DNA from 2 places in the Pyruvatibacter sp. genome. Region 1 is predicted to be linked to the other one. Evidence: predicted binding sites of a transcription regulator. Region 1 holds the regulator's gene; the other holds the start of a gene.
The links. Region 1 encodes PhoB, which activates phosphate uptake and scavenging genes when phosphate is short. Its sites were predicted from a motif close to TGTCATNNANCTGTCAT; they were not measured.
Positions count from the first base shown of each region.

Region 2: RIB87_RS12255 (BtaA family protein) is a predicted target of PhoB. The motif match lies at 13,314-13,330, and genes of this name have one in related genera.

Region 1 covers NZ_JAVJSC010000003.1:961,932-977,688, forward strand. Annotated here, with positions in the region: gene RIB87_RS08025 (acyl-CoA dehydrogenase family protein) at 1-727, shown strand, start outside; gene RIB87_RS08030 (ATP-binding protein) at 799-2,265, shown strand; gene RIB87_RS08035 (substrate-binding domain-containing protein) at 2,588-3,625, shown strand; gene pstC (phosphate ABC transporter permease subunit PstC) at 3,871-5,256, shown strand; partial or broken gene RIB87_RS08045 (DUF3333 domain-containing protein) at 5,294-5,725, shown strand; partial or broken gene pstA (phosphate ABC transporter permease PstA) at 6,155-7,072, shown strand; gene pstB (phosphate ABC transporter ATP-binding protein PstB) at 7,177-7,923, shown strand; gene phoU (phosphate signaling complex protein PhoU) at 7,981-8,715, shown strand; gene phoB (phosphate regulon transcriptional regulator PhoB) at 8,760-9,461, shown strand; gene RIB87_RS08070 (GcrA family cell cycle regulator) at 9,549-10,058, opposite strand; gene RIB87_RS08075 (ABC transporter permease) at 10,335-11,159, shown strand; gene RIB87_RS08080 (aspartate aminotransferase family protein) at 11,353-12,591, shown strand; gene argF (ornithine carbamoyltransferase) at 12,588-13,517, shown strand; gene RIB87_RS08090 (Hsp33 family molecular chaperone) at 13,505-14,506, shown strand; gene RIB87_RS08095 (hypothetical protein) at 14,544-15,176, shown strand; gene argE (acetylornithine deacetylase) at 15,166-15,757, opposite strand, start outside.
Region 2 covers NZ_JAVJSC010000009.1:1,769-17,525, reverse strand. Annotated here, with positions in the region: partial or broken gene RIB87_RS12310 (IS5/IS1182 family transposase) at 1-28, opposite strand, end outside; gene RIB87_RS12305 (sterol desaturase family protein) at 114-1,265, opposite strand; gene RIB87_RS12300 (hypothetical protein) at 1,443-2,519, shown strand; gene RIB87_RS12295 (TetR/AcrR family transcriptional regulator) at 2,629-3,225, shown strand; gene shc (squalene--hopene cyclase) at 3,588-5,501, shown strand; gene RIB87_RS12285 (phosphorylase family protein) at 5,796-6,491, shown strand; gene hpnH (adenosyl-hopene transferase HpnH) at 6,441-7,619, opposite strand; gene ispH (4-hydroxy-3-methylbut-2-enyl diphosphate reductase) at 7,700-8,653, opposite strand; gene ispG (flavodoxin-dependent (E)-4-hydroxy-3-methylbut-2-enyl-diphosphate synthase) at 9,152-10,342, shown strand; gene RIB87_RS12265 (polyprenyl synthetase family protein) at 10,355-11,314, shown strand; gene dxs (1-deoxy-D-xylulose-5-phosphate synthase) at 11,369-13,276, shown strand; gene RIB87_RS12255 (BtaA family protein) at 13,396-14,631, shown strand; gene RIB87_RS12250 (class I SAM-dependent methyltransferase) at 14,636-15,274, shown strand; tRNA gene RIB87_RS12245 (tRNA-Thr) at 15,374-15,449, opposite strand; gene rlmB (23S rRNA (guanosine(2251)-2'-O)-methyltransferase RlmB) at 15,537-15,757, opposite strand, start outside.

The DNA.
Region 1 (15,757 bases):
GTACACGTCGAATGCGCGTCGGGCCGATTTTGCCATCGTCATGTGCCGCACCGCGCGGCCCGACGCTGAACCCGGCAAGCCGTCCGACACAATGGTGCAGGTGATTGTACCTATGGACTCGCCCGGTCTGGAAATTGTGCGGTCCGTTCCGGTGTGGGGCCACACTCATGGTGACCATTGCGAAATAACGTACACGGACGTTCGGGTGCCGGTTGAAAATGCACTGGGCCGCGTCGGCTCCGGCCATGCCGCAGCCCAGGACCGTCTGGGCGCGGGGCGGGTGTTTCACTGCATGAACTCCATCGGGGCCATGTGGCGTGCCTTCGACATGATGGTGACGCGCGCCATGAGTCGCGAGGTGCATGGCGGCACACTCGACACCAAGCAGTTTGTGCAGGGTTTCATTGCCGACAGCTACATGGACATTCAGGCCGCCCGGCTGATGACCATCAACTGCGCCCGCGTGATGGACGAAGGCGGCGACGCGCGCACTGATATTTCTGCCATCAAGGTGTTTGTGCCCGCAGCCTTTGAGCGCGTGGTGGACCGCGCCATTCAGGTGCATGGCGCGCTGGGTGTGTCTGGCGATACGCCGCTTGCAGGCATGTACACCGGCGCCCGCACGCTGCGGCTGGCAGATGGCCCCGACGAAGTGCATCGCATCCTCATCGCCAAAAATGTCTTCAAACATTACAAGGCCGGTGGTAGCTGGGACTTTGGGACCTAGGCATAAAACATCTGTGCCGCCGCCCCCATCGCCCGGGCCGCTTGTTGATATCACTCCTGTTGGACCAGTAAATGGCAAACGCCAACCGCCCGCCTGAAAAGCCACCCGGCCCTCTTGCCAGTGCTGCCGAACCACGGCTGGGTTTGCGGCCTGCATCTTCTGTGGGCTCGCTGGGTATGCGGGCACGCGATGTTGGGGTCGTGGTTGTGGCGGCGGCGCTTTTGCTCGGCGCGGCTGCGGGCATGAGCGTTTTGTCGGTCAATGCCAGCATCACGCTCACCATCCTGATCGGCGGCGTCGCGCTTGTGTGGTTGCGCTTTTCGCCGACAACCGTGGCGATGCAGCGCCGCGCTGCCAGCCCATCTCCCGTGCAGGCCTCTGCCCGTGCGCAGTTTCCGCTGACGCCTGAAACCGGCGTTGCCATCATTGAGCGTTTGCCGGACCCGATTATTCTGCTGGATAAATCCGGCCGCATTCTTTTGCACAACCGCGCTGCAGGGACCATCGTCGGCAAGTCGGCCGCCCGGCGTCATATCTCAACGGTCATGCGTGCACCGGAAGTCCTGGAGGCCGTTGCCCAGGTGATCGCCGGTGAGCCGGCGCAGGTGGTGGAATATGAACAGCCGGTGCCGATCGAGCGGCACTATCAGGCATTTGTCGCGCCGGTTATTGCTGCGGCGCAAGATATTCCCAAAGAGTCTGCCCGTAATATCCTTATTTTGCTGCACGACCTCACGACCCTGAAACGTGCCGAACAGATGCGCGCCGACTTTGTGGCCAATGCCAGCCATGAGCTGCGCACGCCGCTTGCCTCATTGGCGGGCTTTGTTGAAACCCTGCAGGGCCCCGCCCGCGATGACCCTGAAGCCCGCGATCGTTTTTTGTCCATCATGCAGGATCAGGCCAGACGCATGGGTCGGCTCATCAATGACCTGTTGTCGTTGAGCCGCATTGAGCTCAATGAGCACGTGCGCCCGGCCAACCGCGTGGACCTTGCCTCAATCGTCAACGATACAGCCGATATGCTGACGCCGCTGGCCGAAAAGGAGGGCGTCGAGATTGTCATGGAAATCGAGCCCGATCTGCCGCAGCCGTTTGGTGACCGCGATGAGCTGGTTCAGGTCTGCCAGAACCTGCTGGCAAATGCGCTGAAATATGGTGGTACGGGCAAACGGGTCGAGGTTTTTGTCGGCTGGGCACACCCGCCCGGACAGGATGCCGGCCCCGGATCTTCGGGCCGCCTGAAGGTTTCGTTCCGCGATTTTGGGCCGGGCATTGAGCGTGCCCACCTGCCGCGCCTGACCGAGCGCTTTTATCGGGTGGACGTGGAGCAAAGCCGCCAGCGCGGCGGCACCGGGCTTGGGCTTGCCATCGTCAAGCACATTATGAACCGGCATATGGGATCGCTGACCATCGACAGTGAAATCGGTGCCGGATCAACCTTCACGGTTTTCCTGCCGGTGGAACCAACGGGGCAGCCGAGTCGGGGATCCGACGATGTCACACAAAAGCCCGTTGACGCGCCGTTTGCTGACTGACGCGGCAAAGTGCATTCCCGGAAACTCAAAAAGCGGCTCTGTTCTGCGGGTTTTTTGCCGCACAGGGTGCGCGCGCAGGTGTCACGCAACCGTCATTGAACCGCAATAAATCGTTCTTAAGCGCGCCCTAGGTTCCGCTCAACCGACCCGCTGAGACGGTCGGCTTGGGATGGTGTCACTCATTTTTGGGGCAACCTCGCCTGGGTGTATTTCAGGCGTGGGAGACCCAGACCCTTTGTTGTCTCAGGTCCGTTTCCAGGCTGCCGGTCCGGTGGCTCAGGGGGGCGGATTTAGCCAGATTTCGAAATCGGATGGAGAAATCATGAACTATAGCAAGATGACGTTTGCAGCCGCGGCTGCCATTGCGTCGATCTCGCTCGCTGGCGTTGCGCACGCCCGCGATCAGATCCAGGTCGTCGGCTCCTCGACGGTCTTCCCGTTTGCCACTGCTGTTGCTGAACAGTTTGGCAAGTCCACGTCTTTCGCCACGCCGGTGATTGAGTCCACGGGTTCAGGCGGCGGCATGAAGCTGTTCTGCGCCGGTGTTGGCCTTGAGCACCCTGACGTGACCAACTCGTCACGCCGCATCAAGTCGAGCGAAGCCGAAAAGTGCACCGAAGCTGGCGTGACGCCGATTGAAGTGAAAGTTGGTTTTGACGGCATCGTGCTCGCCAACGCCAAGTCGGCACCGACATATGACCTGTCGATCCGTCAGCTTTATCTGGCTCTTGCCAAGCAGGTTCCCAATGAGAACAACGAACTCATTGATAACCCCTACATGAAGTGGTCTGACATCGACGCATCACTTCCGGCTGTTGAAATTGAAGTTCTTGGTCCGCCCCCCACCTCCGGTACCCGCGACGCGTTTGTGGAACTGGTGATGGACGAGGGTGCTGAGAGCTTTGAGTTTCTCGCGGCTCTGCTGAAAGAAGACAAGTCCGCTTTCCGCACTGCTTCGCGCACCATGCGTGAAGATGGCAAGTTTGTTGAAGCCGGTGAAAACGACAACCTGATCGTGCAGAAGCTCGAAGCAAACCCGCAGGCGCTGGGCATCTTCGGTTTCTCATTCCTCGATCAGAATGCCGACAAGCTGCACGGCTCCATCATCGAAGGCGAAGAGCCTACGTTTGACGCAATTGCCGCCGGCGATTACCCCGTTTCACGTTCGCTCTACTTCTACGTGAAGAAAGAGCATGTGGGCGTTGTTCCCGGTCTCGAAGAGTACATTGCTGAGTTCACGGCTGAAAAAGCCTGGGGCCCGGAAGGTTATCTCGTCGAAAAGGGTCTGATCCCGCTGCCGGAAGCTGACCGCGAAGCAATGCGTGAGTCTGCTACCAGCCTGACACCGCTTTCCATGTAATTGGAAACAAGCTGCGGGGCGGCAGGGTGATTTTTGCCTTGCCGCCCTTTCAGCACCTTACGAGACATTCCTATTCTGCTAGACCGCCATTGACGACCATTCGCGCCCGACGGTTTATTGGGGGTCGTGCGTGAATGTGGCATCTGCTGTTTGCCTGAGGGGCATGTGCCCCGCCAGGTTCAGGATTTTCCCCGCGCATACACAGCCGATGCTTGTAAGAGCGGTGGCAGAACACGGGCAGACGCATGAGCGCACCACTTATCATTCTTGTCATCGTGCTGCTGGCCACCGTGGCCTATTATCTGGGCCGAAGCCGTGCCCATGCGGTGACGAGCGGCAACATCTCAGCCCTCCACAGCCTGCCCGGATATCACGGTGTTTACGTGGCCATGTGGGCTGCTATCCCGGCGCTGCTGGTGCTTGCCGCCTGGCTGATTATCGGTCCACGACTTGCCGAGTGGTATCTGGTGTCTGCGCTGCCGGATTCGCAGATTGCCGGCATGACGCAGGCGCAGATGAACCTGCTTGTCACCGACGTCAAAAATCTTGCAACCGGAAATATCTCCAGCCGCACCCCTGACCCAGCCCTGCTGCAGGCCGCTGAGGGCTATGCCAATGCGCTGACAATTTCAAATGCGGCCATGGTGGTGGTTGTACTGACACTTGCGGTTGTCGGCATCACCCTTGGCCGCAGCAAAATTGCACCTGACATGCGCGCCCGTAATCAGGTGGAGCGCATTTTCCAGGTCATCATGGTGGCGGCATCGTCCATCGCCGTCCTGACAACCATCGGCATCGTCGCCTCGCTTATTTTTGAGGCCGCGCGGTTCTTTACCAAGGTGCCCTGGTACGAGTTCCTGTTCGGCCTGCAATGGAGCCCGCAGATGGCTCTGCGCGCCGAACAAGTGGGGGCGTCGGGCGCATTTGGCGCAGTGCCGATTTTTGCCGGTACGTTTCTCATCACCATCATTGCAATGTCGGTTGCCGTGCCCATCGGGCTGTTCTCGGCCATTTACATGTCTGAGTATGCCAGCCCCCGCGTGCGTGGCATTGCCAAGCCGGCGCTGGAAGTGCTGGCAGGTGTGCCGACGGTTGTGTACGGATTTTTTGCAGCGCTCACCGTGGCGCCGATGTTCCGCGGCTTTGGTGACAGCATCGGCCTTGATGTGTCGTCTGAGTCGGCTTTGGCAGCGGGCATGGTGATGGGCATCATGATTATCCCGTTCGTTTCGTCACTTTCGGATGATGTGATGAACGCCGTTCCTCAGACGCTGCGTGATGGTGCCTATGCGCTGGGGGCCACCAAATCGGAAACCATCAAGCAGGTGATTTTGCCGGCTGCCCTGCCGGGCATTGTGGGTGCTGTTCTGCTGGCTGTCAGCCGCGCCATCGGTGAAACCATGATTGTGGTGATGGCAGCGGGCCTTGCCTCAAACCTGACCGCCAATCCGCTGGAAGCTGTGACCACCGTCACCGTGCAGATTGTTACGCTGCTGGTGGGGGACCAGGAGTTTGACAGCGCCAAGACGCTGGCGGCCTTTGCGCTTGGTCTGGTTCTGTTCGTCGTGACCTTGACGCTTAACGTTTTCGCGCTGAGCATCGTGCGCAAGTATCGGGAAAAATATGACTGATATGTCCACAGATCAGGGCGGAACAACGCCTTCTGTCATGAACCGCAAACCGGACTTGTCGGCAACGCGCGTCAAAAAACGGTATGCGGCCGAAGCGCGGTTCCGGGCGATTGGCCTGGGTGCAATTCTCGTGGCTGTCGCCGTGCTGGCCACCTTGCTGACCACCATCATCTCTCAGGGCCTGCCAGCCTTCATACAGTATGATCTTGATCTTGAGGTCTATCTGGATCCCGCCGAGATTGACCGGGACAACCTGGCGGCGGCCAACTACCAGGCGCTGGTCCGCCGAACGCTTTATGAACGCTTTCCCGATGTGACGGACAGACGCACCAAGCGAAAACTTGCGGGCCTGATAAGCAATGGTGCCGATCTGAAACTCAAAGAGTTTGTCGAGGCCAACCCGGCACTTATTGGCACGACGCAGACGATTTCCATTCCGGCATCAGACGATGTGGACACGTTCCTCAAAGGTCAGATGACGGATATCGTTACTTTCCAACCCGATGCAGAACTTCAGCCGACGGGCACCGCAGGCGACGTCCAGCTTCTTGCGCCGTCCAATGTCTTTGCATCCTTTCTCGAAGACACCAAAACGCTGCTGGAAGTGGAAGCTGACCGCTTGCTGGAAACCTCAGAGCGGGAGCGCCTTGGCGTTGCCAGCTTTGAAGAGAGTGTCCGCACTGCTGAAGCTGATCTTGCGCAGGCCGTTGGTCCGCAGCGCGACGCTCTGGAGGACCGGATTGCCACGTTGCAAACACAGGTTGATCAGCGTATCCGCACGGCTGAAAAAATCGAGGCTGAGGCAAATGCGCTGCGCGCCACAGCGCAAAGCGCGGGCGGTACCGTCGCGCTGACCGACCAGATGCCGTCCATCTTCGTTGAGATAAATGGTGGGCTTGTGAAGGCGCTGGCGGTTTCCAATGAGACGATTACCGGTCGGGTTGTGAACCAGCTCAGCAGTGAGGTGGCGGCACCCTCGGGGTCGTGGCAGCTGATAAAATACACAACACCTGAAAGCAATCGTCGCATCAAGGACGATGAAGCGGGGTGGCTTCGCATCCTTGAAAATGATGGTGTTGTGAGCAGTGGGTTTGCAAATGCCTTCTTCACTGAAGGAGACAGCCGTGAGCCTGAACTGGCGGGTATCTGGGGGGCTGTTGTCGGCTCGTTCCTGACGCTGACGATCACGCTGCTGCTCAGCTTTCCGGTTGGGGTGCTGGCGGCGATTTATCTTGAGGAGTTCGCGCCGCAAAACCGGCTGACGGATCTGATCGAGGTGAACATCAACAATCTGGCGGCCGTGCCGTCCATTGTATTTGGTTTGCTGGGTCTTGCGATGTTTTTGAACTTTTTCGGGTTCCCAAGATCGGCGCCCCTGGTTGGCGGCATGGTGCTTGCGCTGATGACCCTGCCGACCATCATCATTGCCACGCGCGCAGCCCTCAAAGCGGTGCCGCCGTCTATTCGTGAAGCAGCGCTTGGGGTTGGCGCAAGCAAGGTGCAGGTCATTACCCACCATGTGCTGCCTCTGGCCATGCCTGGCATTCTGACCGGCACCATCATCGGCATGGCGCAGGCGCTGGGCGAAACAGCACCCTTGCTGATGATCGGCATGGTTGCCTTTATAGTTGATATTCCCGGCGGGTTCACTGACCCCGCCACCGTATTGCCGGTTCAGATATTTATCTGGGCCGACAGCCCCGAACGCGCGTTTGTGGCCAAGACAAGCGCTGCCATTATGGTTCTGTTGACCTTCCTGGTCATGATGAATGCCCTAGCCGTGCTGTTGCGCCGGCGCTTTGAACGCCGCTGGTAGAAGGAAACGACGAGATGTCCATGGCCGAAGAAACGAACCGGACCAACATATCGCCATCCGTGCAGGTGTCTGCTGTGGCGTCATCTGCCGCCAAGCGGGTGAAGATGCACACGAAGGACGTCAACGTCTTTTATGGGGACAAGCAGGCCCTGTTTGATATTGATCTGGATATCACCGAGCATCAGGTGACGTCGCTCATCGGCCCGTCAGGCTGTGGCAAGTCAACCTATCTGCGGTGCCTCAACCGCATGAATGATGTGATTGATATTGCGCGCATCACCGGCACCATCGAGTTGGACGGCAACAACGTCTATGATCCGAAGGTGGATGTGGTGGAAGTGCGTGCCCGCATCGGCATGGTTTTCCAGAAACCAAACCCGTTTCCCAAGTCGATTTACGACAACATCGCCTATGGCCCGCGCATTCATGGCATTGCCCACAACAAGCAGGAAATGGACGAGATTGTTGAGGTGTCGCTCAAGCGCGCCGGGTTGTGGAACGAGGTAAAGGACCGCTTGCAGGAGCCTGGCACCGGGCTATCGGGTGGTCAGCAGCAGCGTCTGTGCATTGCACGCGCCATTGCAGTGTCTCCGGAAGTGATCCTGATGGATGAGCCCTGCTCGGCGCTGGACCCGATTGCGACGGCCCGCATTGAAGAGCTTATTGACGAGCTCAAGGAAAACTACACGATCGTCATCGTCACTCACTCAATGCAGCAGGCCGCCCGTGTATCTCAGCGCACGGCATTCTTCCATCTTGGGATTCTGGTAGAAGAAGGCGGCACGGAGCAGATATTCACCAACCCGAACGATGAGCGCACGCAGGATTATATAACCGGCCGCTTTGGCTAAATCGCACATGGCTGCTGCACTGCTTGTGAGCGCGCAGCCGAACGGGGAGTAACCCACGTGCAGGAACACATTGTTACGTCCTTTGAAGAGGCGCTTGACCGTATAACCGAGTGCCTTGCGCGTATGGGCGGGCTTGCGGAAAGGAGCCTTGCAGATTCAATCGAGGCGATCACCCGCCGCGATCTGACGCTTGCAGACCAGACCATTGCCGCTGACAAGCAGATTGACGCGCTGGAAGTGGATATCGAGGCCCAGGCCCTGCGGTTGATCGCGCTGCGGCAGCCAATGGCGATTGACCTGCGCGAGACGATATCGGCTATCAAGATTTCATCCGACCTTGAGCGCATCGGCGACCTTTCCAAGAACATTGCCAAGCGTGTGCAGGCCGTGGATCAGGTGCGCCCCAGCCGCGCCATGCAGGGTCTTGAGCGCATGGGCCGGCAGGTGCTGAACCAGCTCAAGGAAGTGCTGGATGCCTATGCCCACCGCGATGACGAAAAGGCACAGGCAGTATGGCGCCGCGACGAAGAAATTGACGAGATGTACAACTCGCTGTTCCGCGAACTGCTGACCTATATGATGGAAGACCCGCGTACCATCAGCCTGTGTACACATTTGTTGTTCGTGGCAAAGAACCTTGAGCGCATTGGCGATCACAGCACCAACATTGCCGAGACAATCCAGTTTCTGGTTACCGGCAAGGTGGTGGGCGAAAGCCGCCCCAAGGGCGACACAACGAGCTTCACGCATCTTGAATATTCCTCACCCAACGGCACGGACAAGACGACGTGAGCATCACGGTTGAAACACCGGTCACAGCAAACGGGGCCAGGCCAATGAAAACAAAACCCCTTGTTTTGATTGTTGAAGACGAGGCGGCGCTGACCACGCTGCTGCAATACAACCTCGAAAAAGAAGGCTATCGCGTCATCGAAACCGCTGACGGCGACGAGGCCGCGATGATTGTGGACGAACAACAGCCAGACCTGGTTCTGCTCGACTGGATGCTTCCGCAGGTGTCAGGCATTGAATTGTGCCGCCGCTTCAGGGGCCGCAGCGAAACCAGAAACATTCCCATCATAATGCTCACAGCGCGGGGCGAAGAGGCTGATCGCGTGCGCGGTCTTGATACGGGGGCGGATGACTACATAACCAAGCCGTTTTCGATGACGGAACTGCTGGCCCGCGTGCGCGCAGTCCTGCGCCGCATCCGCCCGGCTCTTGCGGATGACGTTGTGACGTTTGGCGAGGTGGCTGTTGACCGGGCTACCCACCGGGTGCGGCGGCGTGATCGTGAAATCCATCTTGGTCCCACCGAGTTTCGCCTGCTCGACCACCTGATCCAGCATCCCGGTCGGGTGTTCAGCCGTGAGCAGTTGCTGGATGCGGTCTGGGGCTCGGACGTGTATGTGGAAGCGCGCACGGTGGATGTGCATATTGGCCGTTTGCGCAAGGCGCTCAATAATCCCGGCGAGCAGGATCCTATCCGCACGGTGCGGTCAGCGGGCTATGCGCTGGACGAACATTTCCGCAATTAGCATCCGGCGGCATCAACGGCGATCACTCACAAAAAAGGGCAGCCTGTTTCCGGGCTGCCCTTTTTCGTTTGGTGTTGTACGAGGTGTTTAGCCACTCATCCGATTTGGGAACTGACGCTGAGGCTGCCGGTCGCGACGCTCGCGGCGTGATGGAAGCGGCTGATAGGCCTTTTTGGCGTGAGCCGCACAATAAGGCATTCCGGGGGCTGAGCGCTGACCGCAGAAGTGAAAGTTTTCATCGCCCGGGTCGCCATTTGGCCACTTGCAGGTCTGCTCGTTGAGCTCCAGCAGGTTCGCCTGTGCGTCCGGGTCGCTGATGACTTCCAGTTCTTCGGGCTCGGGTGCGGGCGCTGCGGCCTGTTTTGTGGCCTGTTCGCGGCGCGGTGCTGTGCTCTGGGCACGCGGTGCACGTGGGGTGGAGGGTCTGCGACGCGTCACGCGGGTGGGCGCGCCGCGTCCTGAAAGACCCAGACGGTGAACCTTGCCGATAACAGCATTGCGGGTGACACCGCCAAGCCGACCGGCAATCTGGCTGGCGCTCAGGCCGTCAAGCCACATCTGCTTAAGCTGTTCCACGCGCTCATCTGTCCATGACATGGCCGTCTGTCTCCCCCAATCCGGATATTGCAGCCCCCAACGTGGAAACCACTACATCTCGTGTTAACCTTGTGGAAACCTACTATATGGCCCGACTCAACGGCAAGGGATCTTGTGGTCTGTTAACGGGTTATCCACAATATATTGATTCTTTTGCTTTGCCCGCGTTTCGCTTGTGGATAAAGCCCTTGCGCCGATGCGGCGCGCGGCCTACCTCCTCACCTTGTCGGTTACGTCTCTTGCGGGCCGAAAAGCAGGCCCAGGGGGCAGGGACACATGACAGACACACAGTTTGAGACAGCGGTCACATCCGAACCAGGCGTCCGGCGCTTTGGCGCGGTGAACTGGCTTGGCCTGTGGACCCTGTATCTCAAGGAAGTCCGCCGTTTCATGAAGGTGTTCACGCAGACCGTGGCGGGTCCGGTTGTGACGGCCTTGTTGTTCTTTGCGGTATTTGCGGTTGCCATGGGCCGCGCTGATACGGTTGTGGCGGGGGTGCCCTATCTGGCCTTTCTGGGGCCGGGCCTCATCATGATGACGGTCATTCAAAACGCCTTTGCCAATACATCTTCCTCGCTACTGGTCTCTAAAGTGCAGGGCAATGTGGTGGATTTTTTGATGCCGCCCCTGTCACCGGGCGAACTCAATGCAGCCTTTGCCCTTGGTGGTATGACGCGCGGCGTGGTTGTGGCGGTGGCGTCTGCCATCGTCATTTCGTTTTTTGCACCGATGGCCATCGTGCATTTGTGGGCGATTGTTTTCTTTGTGCTGGCGGCCTCGCTGGCGCTGGCGCTGATGGGCGTTCTGGCAGGGGTCTGGGCTGAAAAGTTTGACCACATGCAGGCGGTTACCAACTTTGTCATCACGCCGCTCGCGTTCCTGTCAGGCACGTTTTATTCGGTTGAGCGCCTGCCGGAGATTGCCCGCGTGGTGAGCAGCTACAACCCGTTTTTTTATATGATCGACGGCTTTCGCTACGGCTTCACCGGCCATGCAGACGGCTCGATCCTCACAGGTGTGATCGTTTTGACCGTACTGAACATCATCCTGTGGGGCATCTGCCACTGGGTGTTCAAGAAGGGCTTCCGCCTCAAGGCGTAGTGGCGATCGTGCAGGCTCGTCGCATATTGACATCGCGTTATGTACGCGATTGAATCCGCAGCTATTTTCAGGGCAAGCCGCCATCCGCTGGCGGCATTTTTTGTTTTCAGCCCTGTAAAGCGTTATCTGACACTTCGCACCATCGGCCCCCAATACCCGGCGGGGCCGTATTTGTTTTTTGGAGCACGACCCCGTGGCCACACCCGTCGCCAGCAGCCCGTCTGCCAGCAGTTCACCCATCACCCCGGTGCTGCCGACCTATGCCCGCGCCGATATTTCGTTTGAGCGTGGCGAAGGGGCATGGCTGATAACGCCCACCGGCGAGCGGTATCTGGATTTTGGTGCCGGGGTGGCGGTCAACGCTCTGGGCCATGCTCACCCCAAACTCATTGCCGCACTCACCGAGCAGGCCCACAAAGTGTGGCATGTCTCCAACCTGTATGAAGTTGAGGGGCAAAAGGCGCTCGCCCAAAAGCTCATTGACCTCACCTTTGCCGACACGGTGTTCTTCGCCAATTCAGGTGCAGAAGCGCTGGAAGCCTCCATCAAGATGGCGCGCAAGTATCATGCAGCGTCCGGCCATCCTGAGCGGTTTGAACTCATAACGTTTGAAGGCGCGTTCCACGGGCGGACGCTGGCGACCATTGCTGCGGGCGGCCAGCAAAAATATCTTGATGGGTTTGGCCCTGCGACGCCCGGCTTTGTTCAGGTGGCCCTCAATGACATTGCGGCCGTCAAAGCCGCCCTCACGGATGCAACAGCAGGTTTCCTGATTGAGCCGGTGCAGGGCGAAGGCGGCATTCGCGAAGCCTCAAAAGAGTTTATCCGCCAGTTGCGCGCTCTCGCTGATGAGCATGGCTTGCTGCTGATTTTCGACGAAGTGCAAAGCGGTGTGGGCCGTACCGGACATCTGTATGCTTACCAGGACCTTGGGATTGAGCCGGATATTCTGGCTACCGCCAAAGGCCTGGGCGGCGGTTTTCCCGTTGGTGCGTGTCTGGCCACCGCCGAAGCGGCCAAAGGCATGACACCGGGCACGCATGGCTCAACATTTGGGGGCAACCCGCTTGCCATGGCGGTCGGCAAGGCTGTGCTCGATGAGGTAAGCCAGCCTTCATTTCTGGAAAATGTGCGGCGGGTCTCGGGCCGGCTATCGCAGGGCCTGACGATGATTGCCGACGAGTACCCCGGCGTGATTGAAAGCGTGCGCGGGCGCGGGCTGATGCTTGGCCTCAAATGCATTGTGCCCAATACCGACATTCAAAAAGCACTGATGGGCAAAGGCCTGCTGACCGTTGCCGCCGGTGACAACGTGGTTCGGCTGTTGCCCCCGTTGATCATTACGGAAGACGAAGCTGCCGACGCTGTATCGCGCATTGAAGCGGTGTGTGCCGACATCGCTGCTCAGCTTGCCGACAAGAAAGAAGCATGATGAGCGCCCGCAAGCATTTTGTTGATCTCAGCGCCATCGCCAATGCTGATCTGCGCGACATGCTTGATCGTGCGCGTGCCATGAAAAAAGCACGTGCCGGCTGGCCTCGCGGCAAGCCGGATGCTGACAAGCCGTTGGCAGGCCACCTGCTGGCGCTCATCTTCGAGCAGCCTTCCACGCGCACCCGCGTGTCGTTTGATGTCGGTATGAAGCAGTTGGGTGGCGAAAGCATTTTTCTCAATGGCAGCGACATGCAGATTGGCCGCGGCGAGACGGTGGCTGATACCGCCCGCGTGCTGTCGCGTTACGTCGACATCATCATGCTGCGCACGGACGATCATGCCAAACTGCGTGAGCTTGCCGAACACGCCTCTGTGCCTGTTATCAACGGGTTGTCCGACGTGGGACATCCCTGTCAGGTGATGGCTGATGTGATGACGTTTGAAGAACATCGCGGACCGATAGCAGGCAAGCGCGTGGCGTGGGTTGGGGATGGCAATAACATGGCGCGCTCATGGATCGAGGCAGCGCCCTGCTTTGATTTTGAACTGTTGCTTGCCTGCCCGCCGGAGCTGGCCCCACCCGCAAAGTGCATTGAAGCCGCCATCGCCCGGGGTGGCCGCGTGCGCCTTACCAACGATGCCCATGAAGCAACGGCTGGCGCGGATGCTGTGGTGACAGATACCTGGGTCTCCATGGGCGACGAAGAAACCGAAAGGCGCCACAACCTGCTGGCCCCCTACCGCGTGGACAGCACGCTCATGGCCACCGCTGACAAGGGCGCTATCTTCATGCATTGCCTGCCTGCCCATCGTGGTGAGGAGGTGACGGCTGACGTTATGGACGGTCCGCAGTCGGTTGTGTTTGATGAAGCCGAAAACCGCCTCCACGCCCAGAAGGGTATTCTGACCTGGTGCCTCGATTGACCGCTTTTCCCCAACGTTCTGTTGCCGGTGAGCGCACTGACGACATGGTGCTGCCGTTTGCCATTGAAGGCATGAGCGTGCGCGGGCGTCTGGCGCGGCTTGGCCCCGCCATCAGCGACATACTCAACCGCCATGACTATCCGTTGCCGGTCTCGCAGCTTCTGGGTGAATCTTTGATGCTGGCGGCCATGCTGGGGACAGCACTCAAGCTTGAAGGCCGGTTTACCGTGCAAACCTCAAGCGATGGGCCGGTGGACTTTCTGATCGCCGACATGACCCACGAGGGGGGGCTGCGCGGCTATGCCCACTTTGATGCCCAACGTGTTGCTGCGCTCACCGGATCAACCAAGCCGACACTGGCAGAGCTTATGGGCAAAGGCAGTATGGCATTGACCGTTGACCAGGGCCCCGGCCGCAACAGCTATCAGGGTGTTGTGCCGCTGGAAGGCGCATCCATTGCTGCATGTGGCGAAGACTATTTTCTGCGCTCCGAGCAACTGCCAACGCTGATAAAGCTGGTTGTGGCGCAGAGTCTTGAGCGCAATGCAGATGGTGCGGCGGATGGTGGCTGGCGCGCCGGGGGCATCATGATCCAGCACATGCCCGCTGACGGCGGCTATGTCCGTGATCTTGATCCCGGTGACGCACCTGCTGGTTCATCCGGCACGGCTGATGAGGCCGAAGACGAAAACTGGAACCGCGCGCAGGTGCTGATGGCGACGGTCGAAGACCACGAGCTTGTTGACCCGACGCTGACATCCGAGCAGTTGCTGTACCGGCTCTATCACGAAGACGGGGTGCGTGCTTTTGCGCCGCACGATCTGTCATTCTCGTGCCGCTGCTCGCAGGACTACATCGCCGGTGTTCTGAGAAGTTTCGGGCCAACTGAAATGGCGGACATGCGTACGGACGAGGGACGCATCGAGGTACGTTGCGAATTTTGCAGCACCACCTATGATTTTGATCCGGCGGAGTTCGCTGAGAAATAGTCCCCCACGCAAACCACGTGCAAAGGAGTATGCGCCCATGAAAGCCGGCACCAGAGCGCTGCTCGGGGCATTTCTTTTTGCCGTTACTCTTGCATTTGGTTTGGCGGGGTGCGCGGGTGCTCCGTCGCCGCCATCAGGGCCTGTCACCGCCACCATTACCTACAAGCACATGCAGCCCCTTGTTGTGGATGTGGCGCGGGTAGAACTGGTGGAGACCTGGCGGCAACCCGGCACGCTGCCGCATATTGGGCACCGCAACATCAATAGTCCGCCTGACATCATTCGTGCCTGGACCCGGGATCGTTTGCGTGCTGAACCTGGCGGTCCCGGCGCACGTGATGGCAGCATTTTGCGCGTTATCCTGCGTGATGGGGCAGTCACACGGACAAACCTGAAAGTTGCCGAAGGTGTGGGTGGCATCTTTCAGGATGAAACAGATACGCGCATAGAAGCCGTCTGCGCGGTGGATGTGGAATTGATTGACCCCAAGGTAGGCCGCATCGGCGGCATAAGTGTGCAGGTCAGGGGCGTGCGCAACATTCTTGAGAGCGCCAGTCTCAACGATCGGGACGTGATTTATTTTGCACTGATGGAAGAACTTGCAGCATCGCTCGATCAGGCGCTGGAAAATGGTCTGCGCGCAGAGCTTGGTTTTGTCCTCAAGCGCTGATGTGATCCACCAGACGACTCAAAAAGGCGTCGCACGCCTCAAGTTGTGATTGCGCCAGCCATTCGTCCGGCTTGTGCGCCTGCAGAATGCTCCCCGGTCCGCACACCAGTGTGGGGATGCCCACATCCTGAAACAGCCCGGCTTCCGTTGCGTAGGACACCGCCTGCCTTTCGTTGGTGCCTGCAAGCATCATCACGGCGGCTTCCAGCGGTGACGCATCGCCTGTGGCCCTGAGGCCGGGTGCCTGCGCCAGCGTGCGGATTGAAACATCCGCACCGGGATGAACGTCCCGCATCGGTGGAAGAATGTCGGTCCGTACATACTCCATCAGCCGCGCAGATATTTCGTCTTCGTCCTGGTCCGGCAGTGTGCGGTGCTCAAATGTAAACCAGCAATGGCGCGGCACGATGTTTGTTGCGGTGCCGCCGGTGATGCGACCTACGGAGAGGCTGGAGTAGGGCGGCGAGAAGCGCCCCGTCGCATCGCCGCGTCGGCGCATTTCTTCGGCGATCCCATCCAGAAACGAAATCATCTTTGCTGCGGCCACAATGGCATTCACGCCTTTGTCGGTCTGGCTTGAG
Region 2 (15,757 bases), on a different contig from region 1:
CCCGCGTCAGTTCGAAGGCGTAGGGGCGCCTCCGGCTCAAATCCCTCTTCAATTGTTTGTTTTGTGCGAAGCGATCACGGGGCTGAGCCGTCGGGGCGTATCTGCCTCAGGGATCAAAGTGCCCTCTGTAGCGACGCTGCCTCCTGATCGGGCTGATTTTCGGCCTTGGCTTGACCATCGTGCTCCGCACCGAAGACCTTTTGATCGGGCAGGAACGGCGCAATCAGCAGTCCTGCCATTGTCATCGGATAGTTTGGCGCGGTGCCAATACCGATCTTGTCCTGCGGACGCTCGCCATTCACCTTGTGGAACGTTCCAAACAGGATATCCCAGACAATGAACTCGCCACCGTAGTTGGAATCACCAACCTGTTTGTCGGGGTAGTGGTGGTACCTGTGATTGTCGCCGATCGAGAAGATGTATTCCCAGAAGCCCAGCTTCAGATCGAGGTTGGCGTGCTGAAATATCCCGATACTTAGCTGCATCAGAACAGCTACGACCGCGATCTCGACCGATGGCTGAAGGAGGGCCAGCGGCACCGCGAAGAGCAGCGCCTGACCGATCACCTCGATTGGGTGACTGCGAATGCCATTGAGCCAATAGAGACGCTCAACCGAGTGGTGAGCCGCGTGGAAACGCCACAGAAACGGCACCTCGTGCAGAGCGCGATGATACCAGTATCGGAAGAAGTCCTTGAGCAGGATGAAGAGGAATACCTGGACCACTCCGGGCAGTTGTGCAGGCCAAAGGTCGTGACCATAGGGCTCCACCATTTCGATAATGCCAACAATGAATAAAGCCTGCAGCAGGAACCTGGAGAATCCGTTCCAGAATGCTCCGGAAAAGAACATCATCAAATCGACGGACATGTCATTTTTACCCTCCAGCCAGTTGCGGCTGAACGGCATCAGGCGCTCCAGAGGAGCTACAAACAGGCCCACAATGACGGGTATGAGCGCAAGTACTAAGAGGGAATTGAGCCCGCCACCATTCTCGACAAACTCAAAACTGAGATAAAGCGAGATGACCATAGTAGCGGGAAAGATTGTGTGCTGCAGAACCCGTCGCAGCAACGTGCCTTCCAGTCTGTGCGACAGCCAATCAAGGTGCCGCAGCGCCCAATTCAATGGGCGAACGATGACGTAAGACAGAATCGCTTCGATCAGGTTGAGCGGCATCCCAAGCCACTTCTCGAAAGCTCTGGCGAGCGGAGCGCGCGCAGGCAGGTTCCGGTTCTTGAGAGCCTTGGCGTCAGTTGACTGCATGGTGAATTTCTCGGTTGAAATGCGCTGGTTGGCACTCGCGGATCAGAACGGCACCACAGCGCGTATTGATTAAATGAACCTGTTCAATATACTAACCGAAGACCTATCGTCAAGCTGACGTAGAAACATGGTGCCTGCCGAAGGCGCTGGAACTTGAGTTTCAGAGGGAGAAGAGAATTGCCGAAGAAAACCATCGTCATTGCTGCTGTGCTGTTGCTGATTGGATGGCAGGCGTGGCGCATCTCTCGCGATTCCGGCGCCTTCGTCGAGATCGAACCGGTATCGGTAGGCGCGTGTACCATGATGGAGGGACCAGCCGGGTCGGAAGACATCAACATCGACCGAGTGAACCGCGTAGCCTTCATTTCGGCTGGCAACGGACGCGAAGTGTTCGACAGCTATCGCAGCGGCAGCACCGCAAAGGTTAAGAATGGTGATATCTGGTTGCTCGATTTGTCACAGCCAGACAGTCGACCCGAACCTCTAAATGTGCAGATTGAGCAGCCGTTTCATCCGCATGGCATCGATCTCTTGCAACTCGAAGATGGAAAGCGGGAATTGTACATGGTCAATCACCCTTCGCGTTTCGAAGACGAGATACTCGTATTCGATGTCGCCGAAGATCATAGCCTTACGCTCAAAGGTCGTTTTCACTATCCGGAGTTGATCTCACCAAACGATATCAAGGCGATCGGCAGAAACCAGTTCTTTGTTTCAAATGACCATGGCAGCCCCCAACCGTCGATAATGGCGACGATTGAAGACTACTTTGGAATGTCCTGGTCGTCGGTTTCCTACTTTGACGGTCAAACGGGAGTTCTTGCTGTCGAGGGCATCAAGGGTGCAAATGGGCTTGCAATTTCCGAAGACGGACAGACCCTGTTTATAGCCGAGGCCCTCGGACGCTCGGTCAAACGTTTCCGCAGGGGAGCGTCAATGCGCGAGTGGGAGTTCGTCGAGAAGCTGGATGTAAACACAGCGGTGGACAACTTGGAATGGTCTGAGGATGGCAGGCTATTAGCAGGCGCTCATCCCAAACTTTTTCCTCTGCTCGAGCATGTGAGGGATGCAAACAGCCTTTCACCTTCGCATGTCATTGCAGTGCAAGTCAGCAGTTCGCCCATGACGTTTGAGACAATCTATATGAACGATGGAACCGAGCTTTCGGGTTCAAGCGTAGCGACGATGCTCGATGGAGAGATGCTCATCGGCTCCATATTAGAGGACCATTTTCTTAGGTGCGAAGTAGAATAAATCTCTGTATGGCTTATGGGCTCGCACGACGTGTGTGAGGAATGGAATAAACTTTCGGACAAAGTGAACTGTGCCGAGGCCACCCATAACCGATGAAAAGCGTGCGAGGATGCGCCATCAAATTTGCCAAGCCGCAGTGCGGTTGGGACAGCGTCGCGAAATTGCGCCCAACGATGCAAAGGCATGGGACGACATTACAATTAGAGATGTGGCCGAAGAAGCCCAGATCTCGGTCGGAACATTCTATACGTATTTCAAGAGTCGCGATGACCTCGCTCAGGCGGTTTGGTCTGTTCCAGTTGACCAGATCCGGGCTGCTATGCAGGCCAACTACGATGCTTCCCATGATCCAGCAGAGAAGGTGCGCTGTTTGCTGCAGGACTACGCAAGCATCGCAATCACAAACACCCGTTTCTTCAAGTATGTGTTTCTCCCAGTCCCCGATGGAAGAAAGAACTACGTCGAGAAAGTCGACCTAGGAGATGAGTTCTTCTATCGGGGTTTGTGCGCCGCATTCGAGGAAGGACAAGCTTCAGGCGTGTTTGTAGATTTTGATCGCCACGAGATGGCGCAGTTCTTTTGGTCTGCGATTCACGGCTGTCTAGCGCTACCGATCAACCTAAGCCGCTTGCGGTTTGATCCACCTGAAACGCTGTCCACAAACGTGATCAACGTCCTTTTGTCGCTGATTTCGAACGAGAGCTGAGGCGCTGCTCTGCACTCTAACCCATCTTATCCACCGTCGGTGGCCTGAGGGGTGGACCGTAGGCCGACCGCCTGATTTTTCGCGCCCCCTTTTTCCCCACAAGCCAAGCAGTGCGCCATGAATCATCCTCCAAAAGCTCTACGCCATCGGAATCACGATTTGCGCCGCAAGATCAATGCGCTGATTGGGTTTTGACCCTAGCAGCGGATATGCCGGGCTTGCTGTTTGGGCGTGCCCGCCGCTAGTATTGCACTGCACCATTCAGAGCAGTCCGCCAAAGACACCACAAAAAACAGGGGAGAGTACCCGTGACGGTTGTTGAGTTCGGCCCGCAGGACACGGAAGAAACAGCCGAGCAGGCGATGGCTGCCCGCGTGGCGCGCGAGGAGCTTATCAAGACACAGGCCGATCGCTTGGTTGAGATGCAGCGCGACGACGGGCACATTGTTTTTGAGCTTGAGGCCGACAGTACCATTCCGTCCGAATATGTGTTGCTGCAGCATTTTCTGGATGATGTGGACCCGGCCAAGGAAGCAAAGATTGCGCGCTATCTGCGCCGCATCCAGAACGCGGATGGAAGCTGGCCGCTGTTTCATGATGGTGACGGCGATATCTCGGCCACCATCAAGTCGTACTGGGCGCTGAAGCTGACCGGCGAGGATATTGATGCGTCGCACATGGTGCGTGCGCGAGACTGGGTGCTGGCACGCGGTGGAGCGTCCAAGGCCAACGTCTTTACACGGATCATGCTGGCACTGTTCGCGCAGATCCCGTGGCGTGGTGTGCCGGTTATTCCGGTGGAAGTCATGCTGTTGCCGCGCTGGTTTCCGTTTCACATGTCAAAAATTGCTTACTGGTCGCGCACAGTGATTGCGCCTCTGCTGGTGCTCTATGCGTTGAAGGCGCAGGCGCGCAACCCGACGGGCATTACCATCCGTGAACTGTTCGTGACGCCGCCCGAAGATGAGAAAGTGTATAACATCAACCCCAATGGCAGCTTTGTGGGCGATTGTTTTCTGGTGCTCGACAAAGTGCTGCGGTTTTGTGAGCCGGCGTTTCCCAAAGGCTTGCGCAAACGGGCCATCGACAAGGCGGTGGCGTTTTTCACCGAGCGGTTGAACGGGTTGGACGGGCTGGGCGCGATTTATCCAGCTATGGCCAATTCGGTGATGGCGTATGACGCACTGGGCTACCCCAAGGATGACCCGAACCTGATGATTGCCAGGGAATCCATCGAGCGGCTGCTGGTGGAAACCGACGACGAGCTTTATTGCCAGCCGTGCGTGTCGCCGGTGTGGGATACGTGTCTGGCGTCTCATGCCTTGATGGAATCCGGCCTTGAAGCGGGCGATGACGCGCTGGATGGCGCGCTCGACTGGCTCAAGGACAAGCAGATTTTGGATGTGGTGGGCGACTGGGCTGTGCGGCGGCCTGATGTGCGGCCGGGCGGCTGGGCGTTTCAGTACAACAACGACTATTACCCGGACGTGGACGATACCGCCGTTGTGGCCATGGCAATGCACCGCACGGGCAAGCCGGAATATACCCAGAGTATTGAGCGCGCCGCGGAGTGGGTTGTTGGTATGCAGTCGTCGTCAGGCGGCTGGGGGGCTTTTGAGCCTGAGAACGAACATTTTTATCTGAATTCCATCCCGTTCGCTGACCACGGTGCGCTGCTTGATCCGCCTACGGAAGATGTGACGGCGCGGTGTGTGTCGTTTCTGGCGCAACTCGACAGGCAAAGATTTGCGGCAGAAATAGCCAAGGGTGTGGCGTATCTCAAGCGTGACCAGCAGCCGGATGGCTCATGGTGGGGGCGCTGGGGTGCCAACTATGTATATGGCACATGGTCGGTCTTGTGCGCGCTCAATGCGGCGGGTGAGGACATGCAGTCTGCCTACGTGCAGCGCGGTGTGGCCTGGCTGAAGGCACGTCAGCGGGCTGATGGGGGGTGGGGTGAAGACCTCGCGACCTATCACGAGGACCGCAAGAGCGAAGTGAAGGAGAGCACCGCCTCACAAACCGCCTGGGCCGTGCTTGGCCTGATGGCCGCGGGCGAGGTTGAGAGCGATGCTGTGAAGCGCGGCGTGGCGTATCTTGAAAATGCCAAACGCGATGGCGCGCGGTGGGATGAGAAGCTGTACACCGGCACCGGCTTTCCCAAGGTGTTTTATCTCAAGTATCACGGCTACGCGGCGTATTTCCCGCTGTGGGCAGTGGCGCGGTATGAGAACCTGATGAAGAGCAACGACCGGCATGTTGCGTATGGCATGTAGCCAACAAGCGTGTCAGCAATATTCCGTTTCCCCGGACCTGATCGGGGGTCCATTCGCGGTGCAGCGGTATAGTAGTGCGTGCTGGTTCGGGCCGGGCTGCACGCACATTTTGCGCCAGCCACTATGTCGAAGGCCGGTCGGCGGGTAGGCCCCGGATCAGGTCCGGGGACACGGGATTGGGCATGGGGAATATCAGAGCTTTAGCCCCTTTGCTTTCCGCGGGATCGCTTGCAGCAAGCACCAAACTGCTCCACACACAGACGCATTACCAAGTAAATACCTGAGGGCAAACGCATGAAACGGCTTGGCATTGTGTGCGGCGTGAAGGCCGAAGAAGCAGCGCTTGGCACGCTGGTGGATGATCCCGCACTCAGGACCGCCGTATCGGGGGCGTCGCCCGCCAAAGCTGAAGACCTGGCGCGAGAGCTTGTAGAGGTGCATGGCTGCACGGCGCTGCTGAGTTTTGGCGTGTCGGGGGCGCTGAGTGATGCGCTGGTGCCCGGTGATATTGCCGTTGCCCGCGCCGTTGTGATGCGCGACGGCAAACGCATTGAAGCGTCGCCGCAGTTTGCGCCTCTGCTTGCGCAGTGTGCAGCGCGGGCAGGGCTCACGCTCAAACATGTTGATATGGCTGATGCTGCTGACGTTGTCGCAGATGTTGCCGCCAAGCGGGCGCTTGGGCGGCGTACCGGAACGCACGCGGTGGATATGGAGAGCGGGGCAGTGGCCCACGTGGCCCGCGAGCTGGGCGTGCCGTTTACAGCGTTGCGGGCGGTTTCAGATGCAGTGCATCACACGCTGCCCCATGCAGCGCTGGGGGCGATTGGACCCGGCGGTGATATTCGCGTCATGACGACGGTATTGCGGCTGATGCTGCGGCCTCAGGACCTGCCGGCGATGATGCGTCTTGCCGCCGGCAGTTCCAAAGGGTTCAAGAGCCTAGGCCGCTGTGCCAGAGACCTTGTCCCTGGTCTTCTTGGGGTCGTGTAAGTCCTTGAGCTTTTGCTCTTCAACCTTCTGCTCAATCAGCTCGTCGTAGATGTATTTGGCCTTGCGCTGATTGGTGAGGTCGATTTCCGGTGCAAAGTCGCCGGATGTTTTGGGGCCGCGCAGCGACACCCACAGGGTTTTGAGTGGGTGGGCGGCAGCATCTGCCGCAGCGGTTGGCTCGTAGCCACAGTGGGCCATGCAGTCAGCGCATTTTTCGTAGTTGCCGGTGCCGTACTGCTCCCATTCGGTTTCGTCCATCAGCTCCTGAAAGCTGGAGGCGTAGCCTTCATTCAGCAGGTAGCACGGGCGCTGCCAGCCGAAGATGTTGCGCGTGGGCATACCCCAAGGCTGACACATGTATTGCTGGTTGCCGGCCAGAAAATCCAGATACAGGGAGGAGTGATTGAGCGCCCATTTTTTCTTGCCGGATTTCTTGCGCTCTTCGCCCTTGCGGAACACGTCGCGGAACAGATCCTTGGTGCGGCGGCGCTCAAGGAAGTGCTCCTGATCCGGCGCACGCTCATAGGCATAGCCCGGCGAAATGGTGATGGAGACGCCGATGTCGGTGCAGTAGTCGAGGTATGACGCCACCTGATCGGCGGTCATGTTGTCAAAGATGGTTGCGTTGACGTTGACCTGAAAGCCTGCGTCCTGCGCGGCCTTGATGGCGGACACGGCCTTCTTGAACACACCCTTCTGGTCCACGGCCTTGTCGTGCTCTTCCTCCAGCCCATCAAGATGGACCGAGAAGAAGAGATAGGGCGATGGCTTGAACAGATGCAGTTTCTTTTCCAGCAGCAGGGCGTTGGTGCACAGCGACACGAACTTTTTCCGTGCGACGATGCCCTCAACGATCTCACCGATTTCCTTGTGGATCAGCGGTTCGCCGCCGGGGATGGCCACCACGGGAGCACCGCATTCGTCCACCGCGTCGAAGCATTCCTGAGCCGACAGGCGCTTGTTGAGAATGGCGTCCGGGTAGTCAATCTTGCCGCAGCCGGGGCAGGCAAGGTTGCAGCGGAACAGCGGCTCCAGCATGAGCACAAGTGGATAACGCTTGTTGCCCTTGAGGCGCTGCTTCATCACATAGGCGCCAACCATAGCCATCTGTCGAATAGGTACAGCCACTTTTCGTCTCTCCTGGCCTCATACGGCCTTTTGGTGTGTGCCTTCCGGCGCGGTTCGGGGTGTCTGATTCAGGGAGTGTATCAGGCACCCGCGGCGCGGGATGGCTCAGGGTCATCAAGTAGTTCGCGGGGTAGTTTGAAGGTCACATTTTCGCGAATCACGTTGAGGCTTTCCACCTCAACGTCATGGGTGGTGCGCAGGCGTTCTATCACACCCTGCACCAGTGTTTCAGGGGCAGAGGCACCGGCGGTGAGGCCGACACGGGTTTTGCCCTCCAGCCAGGCGTCTTCCATGGCGTGGGCGTCGGCGATCAGATAGCTCGGCACGCCGATGGTTTCGCCCAGTTCACGCAGCCGGTTTGAGTTGGAACTGTTGGTGGCACCCACCACCAAAATCATGTCCACATGCTTGGCCATTTCGGCAACAGCGGTCTGGCGGTTCTGAGTGGCGTAGCAGATGTCGCGTACGTCAGGGCCGACAATGGACGGGTATTTTTTCTTGAGGGCTTCAATCACGTCACGGGTGTCGTTCACGGAAAGTGTGGTCTGGGTCACAAATGCCACCCGGTCGGGGTTGGCCACTTCCAGAACGGCAACATCCTCAGGCTCTGAAATGACGTGCACCTTGCCGGGAATGCGGCCCAGCGTGCCTTCCACTTCCGGGTGGCCCAGATGGCCGATCATCACCACGTCGTAGCCCTGCTCGGCATAACGGCGGCCTTCGCGGTGAACCTTGGTGACGAGCGGACACGTGGCATCAATGGCCTTGAGGCCCCGAGCGCCGGCATCTTCCTCAACACGTTCGGCAACGCCGTGAGCTGAAAAAATGGTGACGGCACCCACCGGCACCTCATCCACTTCCTCTACAAACACAACGCCCTTGGCGCGCAGGTCTTCCACCACGTGTTTGTTGTGAACAATCTCGTGGCGCACATAGATAGGGGCCCCAAAGCGTTCGAGCGCCTTTTCCACCACATCAATGGCGCGCTCAACACCGGCGCAAAAGCCGCGTGGCTCTGCCAGAACGACTTTCATCGCAGGTCTGATTGCGGAAGAGGTGCTTTCAGTCACGTGCCAACCCCTGAATCTGTCAAAAAATGCATCAAGTTAAATGTAGGCCAATTGGCGGTTCAGGCTCCGAACAGGCGCCGGGTTGAGTGGAAGGCGCTTGCGACGGTATGCGTCGTAATCAAGCTGCCAGTGTGCGTGTTTGGTGATGCCGGTGCAAGGCGGTCAGCATCAATTCCGTGTTGAATATGGTACTGATTTTAAGGTGTTAACCACAATCAGCGTCCGGTTTTTCATCCGTGGAGTTACATGTTTGCCGCACCTGTTCCAATCACGCTTTCGCCAATAAAAGTTGATTTGTGGCCTGTTGCTGGGCGGCGGACCATATTACCTTGCATAGTGCCTTTGTGTCGCTACGGCAGCGACGTGTAAGGCACGCGGTTTTCTGGTATCTAGCGCGGTCAACACCTGACACGCGCAAAGTGGCAGGCGTGAAACGACTTAAACCTGAATGGAGCGGCAGCCTTGAGCAGCAGCGTTCGACCATATCGCGATATTTACCGGCGGGAATGCCGCAAGATCCACGTCGGCAATGTGCCTGTGGGGGGTGACGCGCCTATTACCGTTCAGTCGATGACCAACACGCTGACGCCTGACGTGAAAGCAACCGTCGCGCAAATTCGCGAGCTGGAAGAAGCTGGTGCCGACATTGTGCGCGTGTCTTGTCCGGACGAGGACTCCACCGCCGCCCTCAAGGAGATTGTGGCTCAGTCGAAGGTGCCCATCGTTGCGGACATCCACTTTCATTATAAACGTGCCATTGAGGCCGCCGAGGCAGGGGCTGCGTGCTTGCGCATCAACCCCGGTAACATCGGCAACGCCCAGCGGGTGAAGGATGTGGTGCAGGCGGCCAAGGACCATGGCTGTGCCATGCGCATCGGCGTCAATGCGGGCTCGCTCGAAAAAGACCTGCTTGAAAAGTACGGCGAGCCGTGCCCGGAAGCGATGGTGGAAAGTGCGCTGGACCATGCGCGCATTCTGGAAGACAACGATTTTTTCGAGTTCAAGATTTCAGTGAAGGCGTCTGACGTATTTCTTGCGGTTGCCGCCTATCAGGGGTTGGCCGAGGCGTGCGACTACCCGCTGCATCTGGGCATCACGGAAGCCGGCGGTTTTCAGTCCGGCACCATCAAGTCGTCCATTGGCCTTGGTATGCTGCTTTGGTCGGGCATTGGTGACACGATCCGAGTGTCGCTGTCGGCGGACCCGGTGAAAGAGATCGGCGTTGGGTTCGATATTCTCAAGTCGCTCAATCTGCGGCATCGCGGTGTGAACATCATTTCGTGCCCGTCATGCTCGCGGCAGGGCTTTGAGGTTATCAAGACGGTTGAGACGCTTGAAAAGCGGCTGGCTCATATTTCAACGCCGCTCACGCTGTCGGTCATCGGCTGCGTGGTGAACGGGCCAGGCGAAGCCATGATGACGGATGTGGGCTTTACCGGCGGTGGCTCGGGCAAAAATACCGGCATGGTGTATGTGTCCGGCATTGCGGACCATAAAATTGATAATGACGGCATGGTCGATCATCTGGTCGAGCTTGTTGAAAAGAAAGCTGCCGAGATTGAAGTGGAGCGTGCCCGCGAGGCGGCGGACGCACAAGCCAAGGCAGAGGCTGAAGCTTCATCATCAGCGCAGCAGGTAACGGCGGCGGAGTAGGGGGCGTACAGGTTGAGCAGCGAAGCAGCGGCGCCGGTGGATCACTCCGGCGAGCCGCACACACCCATGTCTGACCCGGTTTCAGATCAGAGTTCTGATCTGGGAACGCTGATGAGCACGGCTGCCGATGCGGTAACGGCTGAGCTCGACAGGCTCATTCCTGCCGTTGATGGTCCGCGCGGCCCGGTGGTGGAGGCCATGCGGTATTCCGCGCTGTCGGGCGGCAAGCGGCTGCGGCCGTTTTTGGTCATGCAAAGCGCCAGACTTTTCGGCGTGCCTGACGCGCAGGCGCTGCGGGTGGGGTGTGCTGTCGAGATGGTGCATTGCTATAGTCTCATTCACGACGACCTACCGGCGATGGATGACAGCGACACGCGCCGCGGACGTCCGGCTGTTCACAAGGCCTTTGACGAGGCGATTGCCATTCTGGCGGGAGACGCGTTGCTGACGCAGGCGTTTGAAGTGCTCGGCGACTTTTCGACCTCGCGTGATCCGGCCATTCGCGCGGCGCTTGTGGTGGAACTTGCCCGCGCGTCCGGGGCGGCGGGCATGGTCGGCGGCCAGATGATTGATATTTCGCCGGCCCGTACCGACATGGGCTTTGATGAGATTGCCCGGCTTGAGGCGCTTAAAACCGGCGAGCTTATTCGCTTTTCGTGTGTTGCCGGCGCATTGCTGGCAGGCGCGGGCGAGGGTGAGCGGGCAGCGCTTGCAGGCTATGCGGCGGATCTGGGGCTTGCGTTCCAGGTGGCGGATGACCTGCTGGACGTGACGGGAACTGAAGAGCAAATGGGCAAGCCCGTGGGCCAGGACCATGGCCTTGCCACATTTGTAACGCTCCTTGGGCTTGAAGGAGCACGCAAGAAGGCTGACGAGTTGGTTGAGAGTGCCTGCGGGCATCTGGTGCCGTTTGGGGCCAGTGCGGACAATCTACGGGCGGTCGCGCGCTTTGTGGTTGACCGAAAACAGTAGGTGCTTTTGCGGACATGCTTTTAGGGTTATGTGTCCGCGTTAGGAGAACAAAAAATGGCTGATGGGCACACACCGCCTGAGGCTGGGTCAAAATCCAGCAACTTCCTGAGCGCAATCGACGTTCCCGCTGACCTGCGCAAGATTGACCAGGCTGATCTTGGCCATGTGTCTGATGAAGTGCGCCAGGCGGTGATTGAGGCTGTGTCACAGACGGGCGGCCATCTGGGTGCCGGGCTTGGTGTGGTGGAACTTACGGTTGCGCTGCATTACGTGTTCAATACGCCCGCCGACAAGCTGATCTGGGATGTGAGCCATCAGTGTTATCCGCACAAGACGCTGACGGGGCGTAAGTCACGCCTCAACACGTTGCGCACCGGCGGTGGATTGTCAGGCTTCACGTCGCGCGCTGAAAGCGAGTTTGATCCGTTTGGGGCTGCGCACTCGTCAACCGCCATTTCAGCCGCTCTTGGGTTTGCCGCCGGCCGCGACTTTATGGGTCGGGACAATCAGGTGGTGGCAATTGTGGGCGACGGGGCAATGTCTGCGGGTATGGCGTTCGAGGGCCTCAATAATGTGGGCTCCGAAAAGCGCCGCATGGTCATCATCCTCAATGATAATCACATGTCGATTGCGCCACCGGCGGGCGCGTTGTCTGACTATCTGACCGAACTGCGCAGCCACATGCCGGACGAAGCCACGCGGGATGCAGGCATAGCCGAAGAGGGTTTGCCGCGCTTTGTCGATCAGCCGACCCTGTTTGATGATCTGGGTGTGCCGTATGCAGGCCCGTTTGATGGCCATGACGTGGACGAAATGGTCCGTGTGCTGACGGCTGCGCGTGATCTTGACGGGCCGATTGTGCTGCATGTCATAACCCGCAAGGGCAAGGGCTACGCACCTGCCGAAGCCTCTGCTGACTGCTATCACGGTGTTGCCAAGTTCAATGTGGCTGACGGCAAGCAAGCCAAGGGCGTGCCCGGGGCACCCAGCTACACAAGCGTGTTCGCCAATGCGCTGATTGATGAAGCCGCGCGCGATGAACGCGTGGTGGCAGTTTCTCCGGCGATGCCGGATGGCTCCGGCCTTACCAAGTTTGGCGAGATTTATCCCGACCGGCATTTTGATGTGGCTATCGCTGAGCAGCATTGCGTGACGTTCTGCGCCGGTATGGCGGCAGAAGGCATGAGGCCGTTCGCGGCGATCTATTCAACGTTCCTGCAGCGCGGCTATGACCAGGTCATTCATGACGTGGCCATTCAGAAGCTGCCGGTGCGGTTTGCCATCGACCGGGCCGGCATGGTGGGTGCGGACGGCGTGACCCATCAGGGTGCCTATGACATTGCGTTTCTTGGCTGCATTCCCGGCTTCACGCTGATGGCGGCAGGCGACGAAGCCGAGCTTGTTCACATGGTGTCCACGGCTGTCGAATTCGACGAAGGCCCCATCGGTCTGCGCTATCCGCGCGGCGAGGGTGTGGGCGTGGCTCTGCCTGAGCGCGGCACGCCCATTGAAATCGGCAAGGGCGTGGTGCTCAAGGAAGGCAGCAAGGTTGCGATCCTCAGCTATGGCGGGCGTCTGCATGATGCGCTGGCGGCGGGCGACAAGCTCAATGCCATGGGACTGTCGACCACAGTGGCAAACGCGCGTTTTGCAAAGCCTGTTGATGACGAACTGGTTCGTCAGCTTGCGGAGCATCACGAGCTTCTCATCACCGTCGAAGAAGGCTCCATCGGCGGCTTCTCGGCGCTGGTGTTTGACAGTCTTGTGCGTCAGGGAGCCGATATGGCCAAGGCCCGCTTCGTGCCAATTTACATGCCGGACATCTTCATCGACCACGACAAGCCAGCCAATCAGGTGGCCGCTGCCGGGCTTGATGCAGACGGCATCGTCGCCCGTGTTCTGGCGTCGCTTGGCATGGATGAAGCGCGTGCCATTGCTGCGGCAGGCGTTGGGGCCGAGTAGTTTTTCCTTCACGAGCGTCATATGGCAGACGCGTTGCTGTGACAAAACCGTCATGGCCGGACTGGTATTGAGCGGGGTCGCCCACGCTGGCGATTCATCCCTGTATTCAGGAGCCCGCCATGCCGCCTTCAGCTGTTTCGCAAACACGCAAACACCTTAAATCTGCAGTCCACCAGAATGACGCAGATACGCGTGCCGGTGTTCTGGAACGGATGTTTACGTTTGCGTTCAAGGGGCTGGTTTATCCGCAAATCTGGGAAGACCCGGAAGTGGACCTGGAGGCGTTAGCGCTGACGCCCACATCGCGGATGCTCACCATTGCGTCGGGTGGCTGCAACGTCTTGTCGTATCTGACCGCAGACCCCAAAGAAATTGTGGCGGTGGACCTCAACCGCGCCCATCTGGCGCTGACGCGCCTGAAACTTGCGGCTGTGCGGGGTATGCCGACCTATGAAGCGTTTTACCGGTTCTTCGGGGAAGCCGATGCGAAGGCCAATATCACCGCCTACAAACGCTTTGTGCGCGACGAGCTTGACGGGGAAAGCCGACGCTATTGGGAAGGCCGCGACTGGATGCTGCAGCGACGCATCTCGCTGTTTTCACGGGATCTCTATCATCACGGTTTGCTTGGTTACTTTATCGGCGCGGCACACTGGATGGCGCGCCTGCATGGTACCGACCCACGGCAGATAGTCTGGGCGCGGACGGTTGATGAGCAGCGGACGTTTTTTGATACGGCGCTTGCGCCGCTCTTCGACCGCCGTGTGGTGCGCTGGGTGACGTCAAAAAAAATGTCGCTATACGGACTGGGTATTCCGCCGGCTCAATACGAGGCGCTGGCGGCAGATGGCAATGGCGACATGGCGGCAGTGCTGAAAGCGCGTCTTGAAAAACTCGCCTGCGGGTTTCCCATGCAAGACAATTACTTTGCGTGGCAGGCATTCGGGCGCGGCTATGCATCTGGCCCCTCAGGCCCATTGCCGCCCTACTTGCAGGCAGAGCATTTTGCAGATGTGCGGGACCGGGCAGACCGGGTCAATGTGCAGCACCGGTCTGTTACCGATCAGCTTAAACTGGAACAAGATGCCTCTCTCGACGCCTATGTTTTGCTTGATGCGCAGGACTGGATGACAGATGCCCAACTCATGGAACTGTGGGCTGAGATCAGCCGCACCGCGCAACCTGGTGCGCGGGTTGTGTTTCGCACAGCCGGTCAATCCTCCATTCTGCCGGGGCGTGTGGATGATGCCATCATGGCGCGATGGGACTATCGCGCTGAGCAAAGCCTCGAATATTCAAAGCATGACCGCTCGGCGATTTACGGCGGCGTACATCTCTACGTCTTCAAGGGCTAGCCTGATGAGCGATGTGACGTCACCCACCGGCGACCTGATGGATTCGATCTATCGCACGCAACGGCATTTTTACGATGCGACCCGCAAGTATTTTCTGCTGGGGCGCGACAGGCTGATCCGTGATTTGGCGCCACCACAAGGTGGCTGTGTGTTGGAAGTGGGCTGTGGTACCGGGCGCAACCTCATCAAGGCCGCCCGGCGCTACCCGCACGCGCTGTTTTTCGGCCTCGATATTTCAGAAGCGATGCTGGAAAAGGCCCGCCATGAAGTTGCCCGCGCAGGTCTGAAAAACCGCATCACGCTGGCCCGCGCCGATGCCGCCGGTTTTGATGCGAACGCGCTGTTTGGACGTGCTGTGTTTGACCGTGTGTTCTTCTCCTACAGCCTTTCCATGATCCCTGACTGGCAGCAGGCGCTGGCGCAAGGCTATGGGGCTACCGGCGCAGGTGGCAGATTGCTGCTGGTTGACTTCGGCCAGCAGGAGCGCCTGCCACGCTGGTTCAGCCGCCTGCTGATGTGGTGGCTAAAACAGTTCCACGTCACGCCACGGGCCGACCTGAAACAGACCATAACATCGCTGGGAAAAGGGCGCGTGCTGCCGCTCTACGGCGACTACGCCCGCATCGCTGAGGTGGTGCGGTAGGTCTTTCGTGTGTCACCCGAACGCCTGACCAGGCGTCGGCCCGTCAGGCCGCCTATCCGGAGCGTTTGCGCGCAAGTGCACTCAAGCGTGAGGAATAAATGGTGCCGGCTGAGAGGCTCGAACTCCCGACCCCCTGATTACAAATCAGGTGCTCTACCAGCTGAGCTAAGCCGGCACACGTGGCTCAAAGACTGTTCGTCTGAATCGCAGCTTTGAATCGGGCTCGGTATAGCGCGGTTATTTTGATCTGGCGAGACGTAATTTAGGCTTTGGTGCCGCCCGCCTGTCGGCGGATCTCATACAGCGCCACAGCGGTGGCGTTGGAGACATTGAGGGAGGCGAAGCCGGGTTCGCCGGGGATTTTGGCCAGCATGTCGCAGCGCTCGGCAGTGAGGCGGCGCAGGCCGGTGCCTTCTGCCCCCATGACGATGGCGATTTTGCCGGTGAGGTCGAGGTCGCCTAGGGCCTTGTCGCCGGTGCCTT